3 regions of the Allobosea sp. 05T433 genome follow, and region 3 is predicted to be linked to each of the others. Evidence: riboswitches for the same ligand, from Rfam matches in the RefSeq annotation. Region 3 holds a riboswitch; each other region holds the start of a gene.

Region 1 (4,288 bases), on a different contig from region 3:
GCCGCCTCAGCCATTCCCGCCCCGCATGAGCCTGTCCGATTCCCTACCGCTCCTCGCCGCCGCCCTGATCATCGAGGCGGGATTCGGCTACCCCCAGGGCTTGTATGCGCTGATCGGCCATCCCGTCACCTGGATCGGTGCGCTGATCTCCCGGCTCGACCGGATGCTCAATCGCGAGCGCGCCTCCTTCATCGTGCGCAAGGCGGCCGGCGGCCTCGCCCTCGCGCTGCTGCTTGCCGCCACATTCGCCATCTCATGGGGGCTGACCCTGCTCTGCCGCGGCCTCGGCCCGCTGGGCTGGCTGCCCCTCGCGCTCGTCGCCTCCAGCCTCATCGCACAGCGCAGCCTGCACGAGCATGTCGCACGGGTCGCCGAAGGACTGGAGCGGGACGGGCTCAAAGGCGGACGCATCGCCGTTTCGATGATTGTCGGCCGCAACCCCGAAACCCTCGACGAAGCCGGAGTTTCCCGCGCCGCAATCGAAAGCCTTGCCGAGAATTTCTCGGACGGGATCGTCGCTCCGGCTTTCTGGCTCGGCGTCGGCGGCCTGCCGGGCGGCGCGCTCTACAAGGCGATCAATACCGCCGATTCGATGATCGGCCACAAGACACCGCGCCACCTCGCCTTCGGCTGGGCGGCGGCGCGTCTCGACGACCTCGTCAACCTTCCCGCCTCTCGCCTCACCGCGCTGCTGCTGACCGCAGCCGCCGCACTCGACAAAACGTCAGACCCCGCCAATGCGTGGCGAGCTGTCCGACGCGATGCCCGCCATCATCGTTCGCCCAATGCCGGTTGGCCGGAAGCCGCGATGGCAGGTGCGCTCGGCCTCCRGCTGGCGGGCCCGCGCGTCTATGGCGATGTCAGGGTCGACGACGGGTGGATGGGGGACGGCCGGGCCGAAGCGGAAGCGGCGGATATCCGGCGGGCGCTCGCTCTCTATCGGAGGGCGTGTCTGCTGCTGTGGGGGCTCGCCGTTGCGGGGGCCGTCACCGCGCTCGCCCTCTAGTTCATCGGACCGGGCATCGCATCGGGAACGACGATCTCACCTTCTGTGTTTGCTTCGACTTTCCCGAAAGCTGCGATCCACGTTTCGGGTCGATGCCCTGGCCTCAGAACTCGATCCCGGCCTGTGCCTTCACGCCCGCCGCGAAGTGATGCTTGACCACCGTCATCTCGGTGACGAGGTCTGCGACGGCGATCAACTCGGGCTTGGCATTGCGGCCGGTGACGACGATGTGCAGATCAGGGCGCCGGCTCGCCAATGTCTCGACCACCTCCGCCAGCGGCAGATAGTCGTAGCGCAGCGCGATATTGAGTTCGTCGAGCACGAGCAGGCGTATCTCCGGATCGTCCATCAACGCCTTGGCCTTGGCGAAGGCGCGCCCGGCGGCAGCGATGTCGCGGGCCTTGTCCTGCGTTTCCCAGGTGAAGCCTTCGCCCATCGTGTGCCAGACGATGCGATCGCCGAAGGCGTCGAGCGCCTTGCGTTCACCTGTCGCCCAGGCGCCCTTGATGAACTGCACCACCCCGACGCGCCAGTCATGGCCGAGAGCCCGCAGGATCAATCCGAAGGCGGCGGTCGACTTGCCCTTGCCTGGCCCCGTATTGACGATCAGGAGTCCCTTTTCGATCGTCTTGGCGGCGACCTCGGCATCCTGCACCGCCTTGCGCTTTTCCATCTTGGCCTTGTGGCGGGCGGCCTCGTCAGCATCGATCGTCATCGGAACCTCCTGCTCATTTCACCTGCATCGGCAGACCGGCGACCATGAAGATCACCCGGTCGGCCCGCGCCGCAAGCATCTGGTGCAACCGCCCCGCCTCGTCGCGGAACCGTCGGGCGAGCGCATTCTCGGGCACGATACCGAGCCCGACCTCGTTGGAAACCAGGACCACCGGGCCACGTGCCGAAACGCAGGCCTCGACCAGTTCCCGGCTTGCAGCCGCCACATCCTGCTCTGCCAGTATCACGTTGGTCAGCCAGAGCGTCAGGCAGTCCACCAGGGCAGGTTGCCCCGCGGGAACCGCGCGGATCGCCTGCGCCAGGGCCAGCGGCGCATCGATGGTCATCCAATCCTGCGACCGGCGGGCGCGGTGCTCGGCAATCCGGGCGCGCATCTCATCGTCATAGGCCTGCGCCGTGGCGAGATAGATCCAGGGCGCCGGCACCATCTCGATCAGGGCCTCGGCATGGCGGCTCTTGCCGGAGCGGGCGCCGCCCAGAACGAGGGTAAGAGGGGAAAGGATCGCTGCCACTGCCAAAATCTCAACCCAGGGAAGATCAGCCTAAGGAACGGACCTGGCGAGCGAAGCGAAACAAGCCGGGACAGGCCATCAGAGATCACATCGCTTCACTGCGCTCGCAATCACGATCGCTGCATTGCACAGCACCGTGCAGATGGCTAATGATCATCCCCGACGGTGCCTCTGCAAGGAGGTGAAAAGGGAACGCGGTGCGATACCGCGGCTGCCCCCGCAACTGTAAGCGGCGAGTTTCGCGCCATCGGCCACTGGGATTGTCCCGGGAAGGCGGCGAGAGATCCGGACCCGCGAGCCAGGAGACCTGCCGTCGATGAGTGATGCAATCCAGCGGGCTGCCGGCGGGGTGGCCAAGGAGACCGAGATGACGACGAATACGGCTTCGATCACCACCCAGGCCAGCGCATCCGAGCGCGTCAAGGCTGTCGCAGCTGCCCTGGCACTCGGCGCAGCCCTGATCTTCACCGTCGGCTTCGCCCATTCGACCAGCGTTCACAACGCAGCCCACGACACGCGCCACACCCTCGCCTTTCCCTGCCACTGAGGGAAAGGCAACATGGTCAATCGTGTTCTCACGGTCAGTCTTCTGGCCGGGCTTCTTGCTGGGCTCCTGGTCGCAGCACTCCAGCATGTCACCACCACGCCGCTGATCCTCAAGGCGGAAACCTTTGAGACGGCGTTGCGCGCAGCCGAGCTTCAGCACGCCAGCTTCACCGGCGATGCCAGGATCGTCCTTGCCCATGGCGGCGCCGACGCAGCCGACCACGCCGAGTGGAAGCCACAGGACGGCTTGCAGCGCACGGCCTTCACCACCATCGTCACCATTGCGACCGCGATCGGCTTTGCCGCCCTGCTGCTCGGCGGCATGATCGCAGCGGGCGATGCCATCACTGAACGGACCGCACTGATCTGGGCGGCTTGCGGCTTCCTGGCCTTCGGCCTCGTGCCGGCGACCGGGCTCGCACCGGAATTGCCCGGCAGCGCGTCAGCCGAACTGCTCCACCGCCAGACCTGGTGGATCGCCACCGCGCTCGTCACCGCCGGCGGCCTCTGGGTCTTCCTGCGGACGGAGGCGAGCTGGCTGCGGGCACTTGCCGTGCTTGCCATGCTCGTCCCGCATCTGATCGGCGCACCACATCCCGCCGCCCCGGAGAGCAAGGTCCCGGCCGAAATCGCAGCGCATTTCGCCGCGCTCTCGCTCGCGCTCCAGGCTGCCCTCTGGCTCGCTACCGGCTTTGCCGTCGGCGTGCTCTGGCCCTGGGCGACGCGCCGTGCCGCAGCCCCGGCCAAGGCCTGACGCTGAGCGCGATCCCCCGGGATCGCGCCGGAAGCAAAGGAACCGGCCTATGCCCGAAGGCGATGTCACCATTTTCGTCTGCGTCGCCTGCCGGCGCGCGCGGGCGGACCTGCCGGAGGGTTACGACCAGCCCGGACTGGGTTTTGCCGAGGCGCTGCGCGAACGCATCGCGCGCGACGGCGGGACGCTTCCGGTCGAACCCGTCGACTGCCTCGCGGTCTGCAATCGCCCCTGCACCGTCGCCTTGGCGGCCGACGGCAAATGGACCTATCTGATCGGCGATCTCGACGCAGACACCCATATCGCCGAAATCGTTGACGCAGCTGCAAGCTTTGCAGCCAGCGCAAACGGTATCGTTCCCTGGAAAGAAAGACCCGCTTCGTTCCGCAAGGGCGTGGTCGCGCGCGTACCGCCTCTCCCGGCGCGCCAACAAGGATGAGATCATGAACGCTCCCCAAGCCCGCTCGCTGGGCAAGATCCCCTGCACGATCATCACCGGCTTCCTCGGGGCCGGAAAGACCACACTGGTGCGGCACCTGCTGGAGAATGCAGGGGGCAAGCGCATCGCCGTGCTGGTCAATGAGTTCGGCGATCTCGGCTTCGACGGTTCCTTCATCGACGGCTGCGGCATTTCCGGCTGCACCGCGGAGGACATCGTCGAGCTGCCGAATGGCTGCATCTGCTGCACCGTCGCCGACGACTTCGTGCCAGCGCTGGAAAAGCTGCTCGACCGGC
Region 2 (4,288 bases), on a different contig from region 3:
GGGACGGCGCAGCAGTTCCTGCCGGGCGATGTCGTCCTTGGCGATGGTGAAGGTGTAGTCGGCCCGCACCTTGAACTGCGGCGAGATTTCGAGCGCGGTAAAGGCCTCCACCCCCTTGGTCGTGGCCTTGCCGATATTGGCATAGGAGTTCCGCGCCACGTTGGTGACGATCAGGTTCTCGATGTCGTTGTGGAAATAGGTGGCGCCGAACCGGACCTTGTCATCGAGGAGAGGCTGCTCGAAGCCAAGATCCCAGCCGCGGCTTTCTTCCGGCTTCAGGTTGGGATTGCCGAAGAAGTTGAAGGCCGGGCGAGAATCGCTGAAACGCTCGCTCAGGGTCGGGGCCTTGAACCCCGTGCCATAGCTCCCCTTCAGCTTGGTTTCGATTTCCGGCACGATATAGGCTGGCGCGAAGCGGTAGGTCGTGTGGCCGCCAAAGGTCTCGTCATCGTCGTAGCGGATGTTCGAGACCATGAAGAGCCGGTCGCCGAAATTCGACTGGAGTTCGGCAAAGGCGCCCGTATTGCCGTTGGATGCCGTGAGCGCGCGGGTTTCCAGCCGTTCGCGCTCGTATTGCAGACCCATCACCAGGGTCTGCCCCTTCATCAGCTCAAGGTCGCCGCGCCAGTCGACCTTGGTGCGCTCGCCGAGATTCTCCGTCGGCAGGCCGAGGATACCAATCGCATTCGGCGTGCGGCCGGTGCGGTCCTGATTGCTGTAGGACAGGCCGAAGCGATTGACGAAGCGCCCACCAAGCGGATCCCAGACGACCTCTCCGCGGGTGAAGGCCTGCTTGTAGTCCTGGCTGCTGCGGAAGCTGCTGGGCGTGCTCGGAAAGCCGGAATCGCCGGTGAAGAGCAGGTAGCCGTCAGTGTAGCGGCCGACCCAGTTCAGCGACAGCGTATCGGACAGCGCGACGCCGAACCGGGCCGAATAGGTCCAATTGTCGTAGGAATTCGGGTTGACGCGGCGCCCCGACGGCACGAGCCCGGGAGGCGTCACCGGGGTCGAATCCGATTTGAAATGGGCGATGCTGAGGGCGTAGTTGAAGCGGTCATCGCCGCCGCTGAGGCCGACCGACTGGTTGAAGGTGCCGTATGAGCCGGCCTCGGCTCGGGCCGTGAGCTTCGGCGGACCCTCGCCACGCTTGGTGGTGATCGAGATGACGCCGCCCAGCGCGTTGGCGCCGTAGAGGCCGCTTTGCGGTCCGCGTAGCACTTCGATGCGCTCGATGTCGTCGGTCAGCATCGAGCCGAAATCGAAGGAGCGGTTCGGGGTCGACGGGTCGTTGGCCTCGATGCCGTCGATCAATACCTTGACGTGGTTGGAGTTGGTGCCGCGGATGAAGACCGAGGTCAGCCCGCCCGGCCCGCCGGTCTGCACGATATTGAGGCCGGGAACGGCGGCGAGCGCCTGCGGCAGGGTCCGGCGCTGCTCGCGCTCGATATCACCGGCAGTGATGACGGTCACGGAATTGGCGATCTCGCGCGCTGGCGTGGGTCGCGTCGTCGCGCTGACGACGATTTCGTCGAGGGCAATCGATTCGGTGGCTGACTGGGCGGATGCCTGGTTGGCGGGGAGGGAGCCGGCGGAGACAAGGAGCGACAGGGTGATGAGCAGCCGGCTGCGCCGGGCAACCTTGGGAGGACGGATCACGATGGAACCTCGGGCGTTGACGTCTGTGGCACGTCACCGCGAACGCGAGGCCCCGTCCGCTGCCCTTAGCCAGCGTGCAGTTCAACAAGCGATCGAAACACCCCGTCCGAACGTGTTCGCGTGTGACCACGGCTGACGGCAGGTCTCCTGGCTCGCGGGTCGGTGCCTTGTCGCCGCCTTCCCAGGTCCGAGGGCCCCAGTGGCGTGTGGCGAAAGGCTCGCCGCTTACAGTTGCGGGGGCAGCCACGGCATTGAATGGCGAACCATCCGCACCGCATTCCCTTTTGATCCCCTAAGGGAACCGTCGCTGGCGAGGTAAGGCCGGAACGGCCGCTGCGTCAATGATCGTTGGTGCGGGTGTCCCCAGGCGAACGCAGGTCGTCATCCCTCAAAATGCGCCAGCTCGGTCCCTCGAGATCGCTGAACTGGCCGGTGCGCATGCACCAGAAGAAGGCCGCCAACCCCAGCAGTCCGAGACCGAGTGCCAGGGGGAACAGGATCACCAGGATATTCATGACGCCACTCCCGTATTCTGCCGCGGCAGGCCGCGTCCCGCGCGCAGCGCGTTGAGCGTGACCACCAGTGACGAGCCCGACATCGCGACGGCTGCGACGAGCGGCGTCGCGAAGCCCGCGACGGCAATCGGCACCGCGACGGCATTGTACAGCACCGCAAACCAGAGGTTTTCCAGCATGAGGTTGCGCGCCCTGCGGGCGATGCGCAGGCTGTCGGCGACCGGCATCAAGCTGTCGCCGATGAAGACAATGTCGGCCGAGGCCTGCGCCAGGTCGGTCGCGCTGATCGGCGAGATCGAAACATGGGCCTTGGCAAGGGCCGGAGCGTCGTTGAGCCCGTCGCCGATCATCAGCACCTTGCGCCCCTTGGCGCTGAGCCGGTCGAGCGCCTTGAGCTTCTCGTCGGGACGCAGGCCGGCTTCGGCCTCCGTGATACCGAGGGCCGAGGCGACCGGCGCGACAGCTTCGCTTCGGTCGCCGGAGAGAATGCGGATCTCGAGGCCGAGACCGCGTAGCGCGGCGATACAGTCGCGCGCCTCCGGCCGGATCTTCTGATCGACCGCGAAGATGGCGCATTCAGTGCCATGGCGCCAGGCGATCAGGGAGGCTGAGGGATGGCGCGCGGCGACGATGGCGGCTTCCGCCCCGGCCTCGCAATAAGCGACGCTGCCGAGACGGGTCTCGATCCCATCCACAATCGCGCTCAGGCCTGCGCCGTGATTTTCGCTGACATCGCTCGCAGGAGCAGGATGGCCGGCGGCACGGGCGATGGCGCGGGCGAGAGGGTGGCGGCTCGCGGCTGCCAGCCTGCCCGCCGCCTGCAAGGTTGCGGTATCGATCTCAGCGCCATTGACCAGATCGGGGTCCGGCAGGGTGAGGGTGCCGGTCTTGTCGAAGACAGCGACATCGGCTTCGGCCAGGCGCTCCAGCGCATCGCCCTGTTTCAGCATGACCTTGCGCTTGAACAGGGCAGACGCAGCAACGACCTGCACGGCCGGAATCGCCAGCCCCAGCGCGCAGGGGCAGGTGATGATCAGGACGGTGATGGCGATGATCAGTGCTTCGGGCCAGGGCAGGCCGAAGGCCATCCAGCCCAGCAGGGTCGCGAGCGCCGTGGCGTGGACGAGAGGGGCGTAGACCCTTGCCGCCCGATCGGAAAGCTTGACATAGCGGGAGCGGCTTTCGACCGCGCGCGCCATCAGGGCATCGATCTCGTCGAGCAGGGTGCCGCTGGCTGCGGCTTCGACCTTGACGGTCAGGGCCCCGGAGAGGTTCACGGTGCCGGCATAGACCTGCGCGCCGGCCATGACGGCATGCGGCAGGGTTTCACCGGTGACGAGGCTCTGGTCGATTTCGGAGGAGCCGGTCTCGATGATGCCATCGACACTGACGCGCTCGCCCGGCTGGATCAGGACGCGGTCGCCGGGCACGATGGCCGCGATCGGCGTCACCATCGCCTCGCCATTCGGCATCAGCCGGGTCGCGGTTTCGGCCTTCAACGCGGCAAGATTGCCAGCGAGGTCGCGCGTGCGGCGGCGCATCAGCTGGTCGAGATAGCGCCCGATCAGCAGGAAGAAGATCAGCATCACCGCGCCGTCGAAATAGGCATGCTCGGCGTGGTTCCAGGTCACCACCACCGACATGCCGAGCGCGAGCACGATGCCGAGCGTGATCGGCACGTCCATGTTGACGGCGCGGGCGCGCAGAGCCCGGAGCGCACTCTCGAAGAAGGGGCGGCCGGCATAGGCGGCGGTTGGCAGGGCAATCAGCGCCGAGAGCCAGTGAAAGAAGTCGCGCGTGACCGGATTGATGTCGCTGCTATTGCCCGACCAGACCGAGACGGAGAGCAGCATGATGTTCATCGAGGCGAAGCCGGCGACGCCGAGATAGCGCAGCAGCCGCCTTTCCTCGCTTGTGTCGTCCTCACGGCCGGAGGCGGGCAGGAAAGGGTAGGCCTTGAAGCCGAGCCGGGAGAGGCGCTCGATCACGGCCTCTGGGCGCAGTACGCCTTCCGTCCATTCCACCGTGACGCGCTTCAGCGCGAGATTGACCCGGGCGCTGAGGATACCGGTCTCATGGGCAAGGCCGTTCTCGATCGCGTGCATGCAGCCGGCGCA
Region 3 (4,288 bases):
CATCGCGGCGATCGCGTCGATGATGTCGTTGAACTCCGAGTAGCACATATGGGTGTGCACCTGGGTTGCGTCGGTGACGCCCGAGGCACAGAGCCTGAAGCTGCCCACCGCCCAGTCCAGATAGCCCTTCCACTCGCTCTTGCGCAGCGGCAGCCCCTCGCGCAGCGCCGCCTCGTCGATTTGGATCATCGCGGCACCGGCCTTCTCCAAATCGATGACCTCGTCGCGGATCGCCAGCGCGATCTGGCGGCAGGAGGCACTGCGCGGGATGTCGTCGCGGACGAAAGACCAGTTCAGGATCGTCACGGGCCCGGTCAGCATGCCCTTCATCGGCCTCACCGTCAGCGACTGCGAATAGGTCCACCAGCCGACCGTCATCGGCTGCGGCCGCGAGACGTCGCCGAACAGGATTGGCGGCCGCACACAGCGCGAGCCGTAGCTCTGGACCCAGCCATGTTTGGTGAAGGCGAAGCCGGCGAGCTGCTCGCCAAAATACTGCACCATGTCGTTGCGCTCGAACTCGCCATGGACGAGCACGTCGAGGCCAATCTCCTCCTGCCAGCGCACCGTGCGCTCCGTCTCCTCACGCAGGAATTGCTCATAGTCGGCATCGCTGATCAGGCCCTTGGCATGAGCCGAGCGGGCCTTGCGGACCTCGGCGGTCTGCGGAAAGGAGCCGATCGTTGTCGTCGGGAAGGCTGGCAGGTTGAAGCGTTCGCGCTGCAATTTCGCTCGGGCTGCGAAGGGGCTCTTGCGGTCCGTCATGCTGGGCGTCACCGCCGCGACACGAGCGGCGACTGCGGCATCGTGGACTTTCGGCGAAGCCTTTCGGGCCGCCGCTGCGGCCGCCGAAGCGTCCAGGGCATCCCTGACGCTGTCGCGGCCACCCGCGAGGGCTTTGCCCAGCACCGAGAGTTCGCCCATCTTCTGTACGGAGAAGGCGAGCCAGCTCTTCAGGTCGGAGTCGAGATCGGTTTCGAGATCGAGATCGATCGGCGTGTGCAGCAGCGAGCAGGAGGGCGCGATCTGGACATGGTCGGTGCCGCGCCTGGCGACCACCGGCTCGAGCCGGCCGAGCAGCGCCGGCAGGTTGGCCCGCCAGATGTTGCGGCCATCGATCATGCCGAGCGACAGCACGAGCCCGCGCGGTGCCTTGGCCAGCACCTCCTCGAGCTGCGCGGGAGCGCGCACGAGGTCGAGATGAAGGCCTGCGACAGGCAGCGTGACCGCCGTGTCGAGATTGTCGCCGAGACCACCGAAATAGGTCGTCAGCATGACCTTCAGCTGCGGCAAGGCATGGGCGATGGTGGCATAGGTCCGGCGCAGGGCGTCGCGGGCGGCCTCGTCGAGATCGAGCACCAGACAAGGCTCGTCGATCTGGACCCATTCGGCACCATTGGCGGAAAGGCGGCGCAGCACATCGATATAGACCGGCAGCAACTCGCCGAGCAGCGAGAGCGGATCGAGGCTGGCGTCCTTGCTCTTGCCGAGTTTCAGATAGGTGACCGGCCCAAGCAGAACGGGGCGGGTGTCGTAGCCGAGTGACTTGGCCTCACGATACTCGTCGACCGCCTTGAGCGAGGACAGTGCGAAGCGCTGTCCGGTCGCGAATTCGGGCACCATGTAGTGGTAGTTGGTGTCGAACCACTTGGTCATTTCCTGCGCCGGGGCGCCGTGGGAATGCTCGTGGTCGTGGTGGGCATGGCCGCAGGAGGTGTGCGGCTCGGTCTCGCTTTGCGCACCTCGCGCCATGGCGAAATAGGTCGCCAGCCCGACCGGACCACCCTTCCAGCCATAGATCTCGGGAATCGCGCCGACCATCACGCTGATGTCCAGCACCTGATCGTAGAACGAAAAGTCGTTCGACGGGATGACGGTGACGCCGCGTGCCTTCTGGCGCGCCCAGTCGGCGGCGCGCAATGCGGCGGCGGTGTCGAGCAGGTCCCTTTCGGTCGACTTGCCCGACCAATAGCTTTCGAGAGCGAGTTTGAGTTCGCGGCGCGGACCAATGCGCGGCGTCCCAAGGGTCGCGACAGGAAGTGAAGATGACATAGGCTTACCCCAGAAGTTGGGAGCAAAGGCCAAAGCGGACGCGTCCAGGATTCCGCCGGCGAAGAGCCTGCGCAATCGCAAAGCGCTCCACCGGGACACCCCGCCCGAGGACGTTCAGTTCGTCGAGGCAGGTCTCCTGGCTCACGGGTCATCGCTGCTGTCCGGCCTTCCCGAGACCTTGCCGGCCTCAGTGACACATCTTGGACAGCGGCTCACCGCTTACAGTTGCGGGGGCAGCGCCGGCCTTGCCCAGGTCAATAGCGACCTCGACGCACCGGCTTCCCTCTTAGCTCCGGGCAAACAGACCCAGAGAACCACGACACCCCAACCTAGGTCCAAATGCTCGCCGCAGTCAATGGGAATATAAAGACATCTTTATGTCTCCATGTCGCTATCTGCGCCGACTGACGCTGCCCCCGACGGCGGGGTGTACCCTGGTCGCGCGCAGGCGATGCGGGGCAAGCAGTTCCCCGCGCAATTGCTAAAGTAGAATAATTAGAATCTATATCTATTATAGATTGCATGTACTTCACTACAAAAATACATCAGAAAACACTGTGTCAAATTTACAATTGCGAATCCTAGTACCAGCGGACTACATCCACCCGCAAATGGACTGGGGTCTTCCAATGAAGAACAAATCAAAACTATATTTTTCAGCCACTTTCCTTTTTACAATCCTTCAAAGCACGATTTGTTACTCTCAAGCGATCGCAGATGGCGGCAGTGCGTCACCGGCGTTCACGCTCGACCAGATTACGGTCACGGCGACACGCGGTGAAAAGCAGGTTCTCGATGTTCCCGGCGTCGTGAACGTTATCTCACGGCAGGAACTCGACGAGCGCATGACGCGCGACATGCAGGACCTCGTCCGCTACCAGCCGGGTGTCAGCGTCAACCGCCTCACCAGCGGCACCGACCCGTTCGGCAACCTCGATGGCTTCACGATCCGGGGGGTCGGCGGCAACCGCGTCCAGATGCAGGTCGATGGATCGCGTGTGATCGAGCGCATCACTGATGGCAATCGCAACTTTGTCGAGATGCCCTTCCTGAAGAGCGTCGAGATCGTGCGTGGCCCGGGCTCCGTGCTCTGGGGCGCCGATGCTCTGGGCGGCATCGTCGCCTATCGTACGCTCGATCCCCAGGACCTGCTGAAAGGCAAGGACAAGCCGTATGCCGTACGTCTCGATGCCGGGTATGACAGTTTCGACCGCTCCTTCACCAAGACCGGCATTGCGGCCTTCAGGCTCACCCCTGCCCTCGAGGCCATTGTCGGCCTGAGCCAGAAGACGGCGGAGGAGGCCAAACTCAGCCGTGCCCGGGCCGATGGCGGCCGCTGGGGCTGCCCCGTGCCGAGCCTGCGCTATCTCGGCTGCGACACGCTGAACCCGCTCGACAGCACGGTTTGGAACGCCTTCGGCAAGATCGTCTTCTCGCCGACGACAGACCATACGTTCAAGCTGACCGGAGAGTATTTCGACAACAGCTCAAAGGTAAATCAGCTCTGGGACTACAATGTCTTGGCGTCTGGTCTCCGCAACGGACCCTATATCCGAGATGAAGTGAAGTCACGCCAGCGCATCGCCTTCGAGCATCAATGGGATGTCGGCACGAGCTTCCTCGACTCGATCCGCTGGCAGGCATCGTTCTCGCCACAGAAGCGTGAGGTCACCAATAATCGCTACCAGACGCAGACCAACAACCAGCAGCGTTTCACCCGCGGCTTCCTCGACTATTCCGAACAATTCTCCCAGCTCGACATCCAGGCCAAGTCGAGCTTCGCGCTCGGCTCGAGCTTCCACAGGCTGACCTACGGGTTCCAGGGCGACGTCACCAAGACCGATTATGAGCGTCGCGACGACGTCCGGAACATGTCGACCGGCGTCACCACCACGACGATTGCAGGCGGCTTCAACTTCGCCAACGCGACGACGACGCGCTACGATTTCTATCTGCAGGACGAAATCGAATTGCTAAACGGTCGCTGGACGATCACGCCGGGCGTCCGTTACGCCAATTACAAGATCGACCCGAGCATTGGGCCAGGCTACGTCATCGTGCCGGGCAAGGCTCCGCGCGAGATCGACTCGCATAAGCTGATCCCGCAGGTCGGCACGATCTTCAAGCTCGACGAGACCTATTCACTCTATGCCCGCTACGCCCAGGGCTTCAAGATGCCGACCGCGCAGCAGCTCTATACGTCGCTGCCGATGGGCACCCAGAACCTGATCCCGAA

Evidence for each region. Region 3 has a riboswitch for cobalamin ahead of metE (5-methyltetrahydropteroyltriglutamate--homocysteine S-methyltransferase). Riboswitches for the same ligand answer to the same signal wherever they lie in the genome.
Region 1: another riboswitch for cobalamin. It lies ahead of AC1DGP_RS25980 (CbtB domain-containing protein); the one in region 3 lies ahead of metE (5-methyltetrahydropteroyltriglutamate--homocysteine S-methyltransferase).
Region 2: another riboswitch for cobalamin. It lies ahead of AC1DGP_RS12460 (TonB-dependent receptor plug domain-containing protein); the one in region 3 lies ahead of metE (5-methyltetrahydropteroyltriglutamate--homocysteine S-methyltransferase).

The regions. Positions count from the first base shown of each region.
Region 1 is NZ_JBFTKS010000023.1:77,911-82,198, reverse strand. It holds gene cobD (threonine-phosphate decarboxylase CobD) at 1-14, opposite strand, end outside; gene cbiB (adenosylcobinamide-phosphate synthase CbiB) at 26-1,006, shown strand; gene cobO (cob(I)yrinic acid a,c-diamide adenosyltransferase) at 1,110-1,721, opposite strand; gene cobU (bifunctional adenosylcobinamide kinase/adenosylcobinamide-phosphate guanylyltransferase) at 1,735-2,259, opposite strand; cobalamin riboswitch at 2,400-2,582, shown strand; gene AC1DGP_RS25980 (CbtB domain-containing protein) at 2,570-2,800, shown strand; gene AC1DGP_RS25975 (CbtA family protein) at 2,813-3,553, shown strand; gene AC1DGP_RS25970 (DUF1636 family protein) at 3,603-3,992, shown strand; gene cobW (cobalamin biosynthesis protein CobW) at 3,997-4,288, shown strand, end outside.
Region 2 is NZ_JBFTKS010000007.1:241,195-245,482, forward strand. It holds gene AC1DGP_RS12460 (TonB-dependent receptor plug domain-containing protein) at 1-1,656, opposite strand, end outside; cobalamin riboswitch at 1,777-1,977, opposite strand; gene ccoS (cbb3-type cytochrome oxidase assembly protein CcoS) at 1,995-2,171, opposite strand; gene AC1DGP_RS12470 (heavy metal translocating P-type ATPase) at 2,168-4,288, opposite strand, start outside.
Region 3 is NZ_JBFTKS010000013.1:27,144-31,431, forward strand. It holds gene metE (5-methyltetrahydropteroyltriglutamate--homocysteine S-methyltransferase) at 1-2,052, opposite strand, end outside; cobalamin riboswitch at 2,162-2,386, opposite strand; gene AC1DGP_RS18615 (TonB-dependent hemoglobin/transferrin/lactoferrin family receptor) at 2,682-4,288, shown strand, end outside.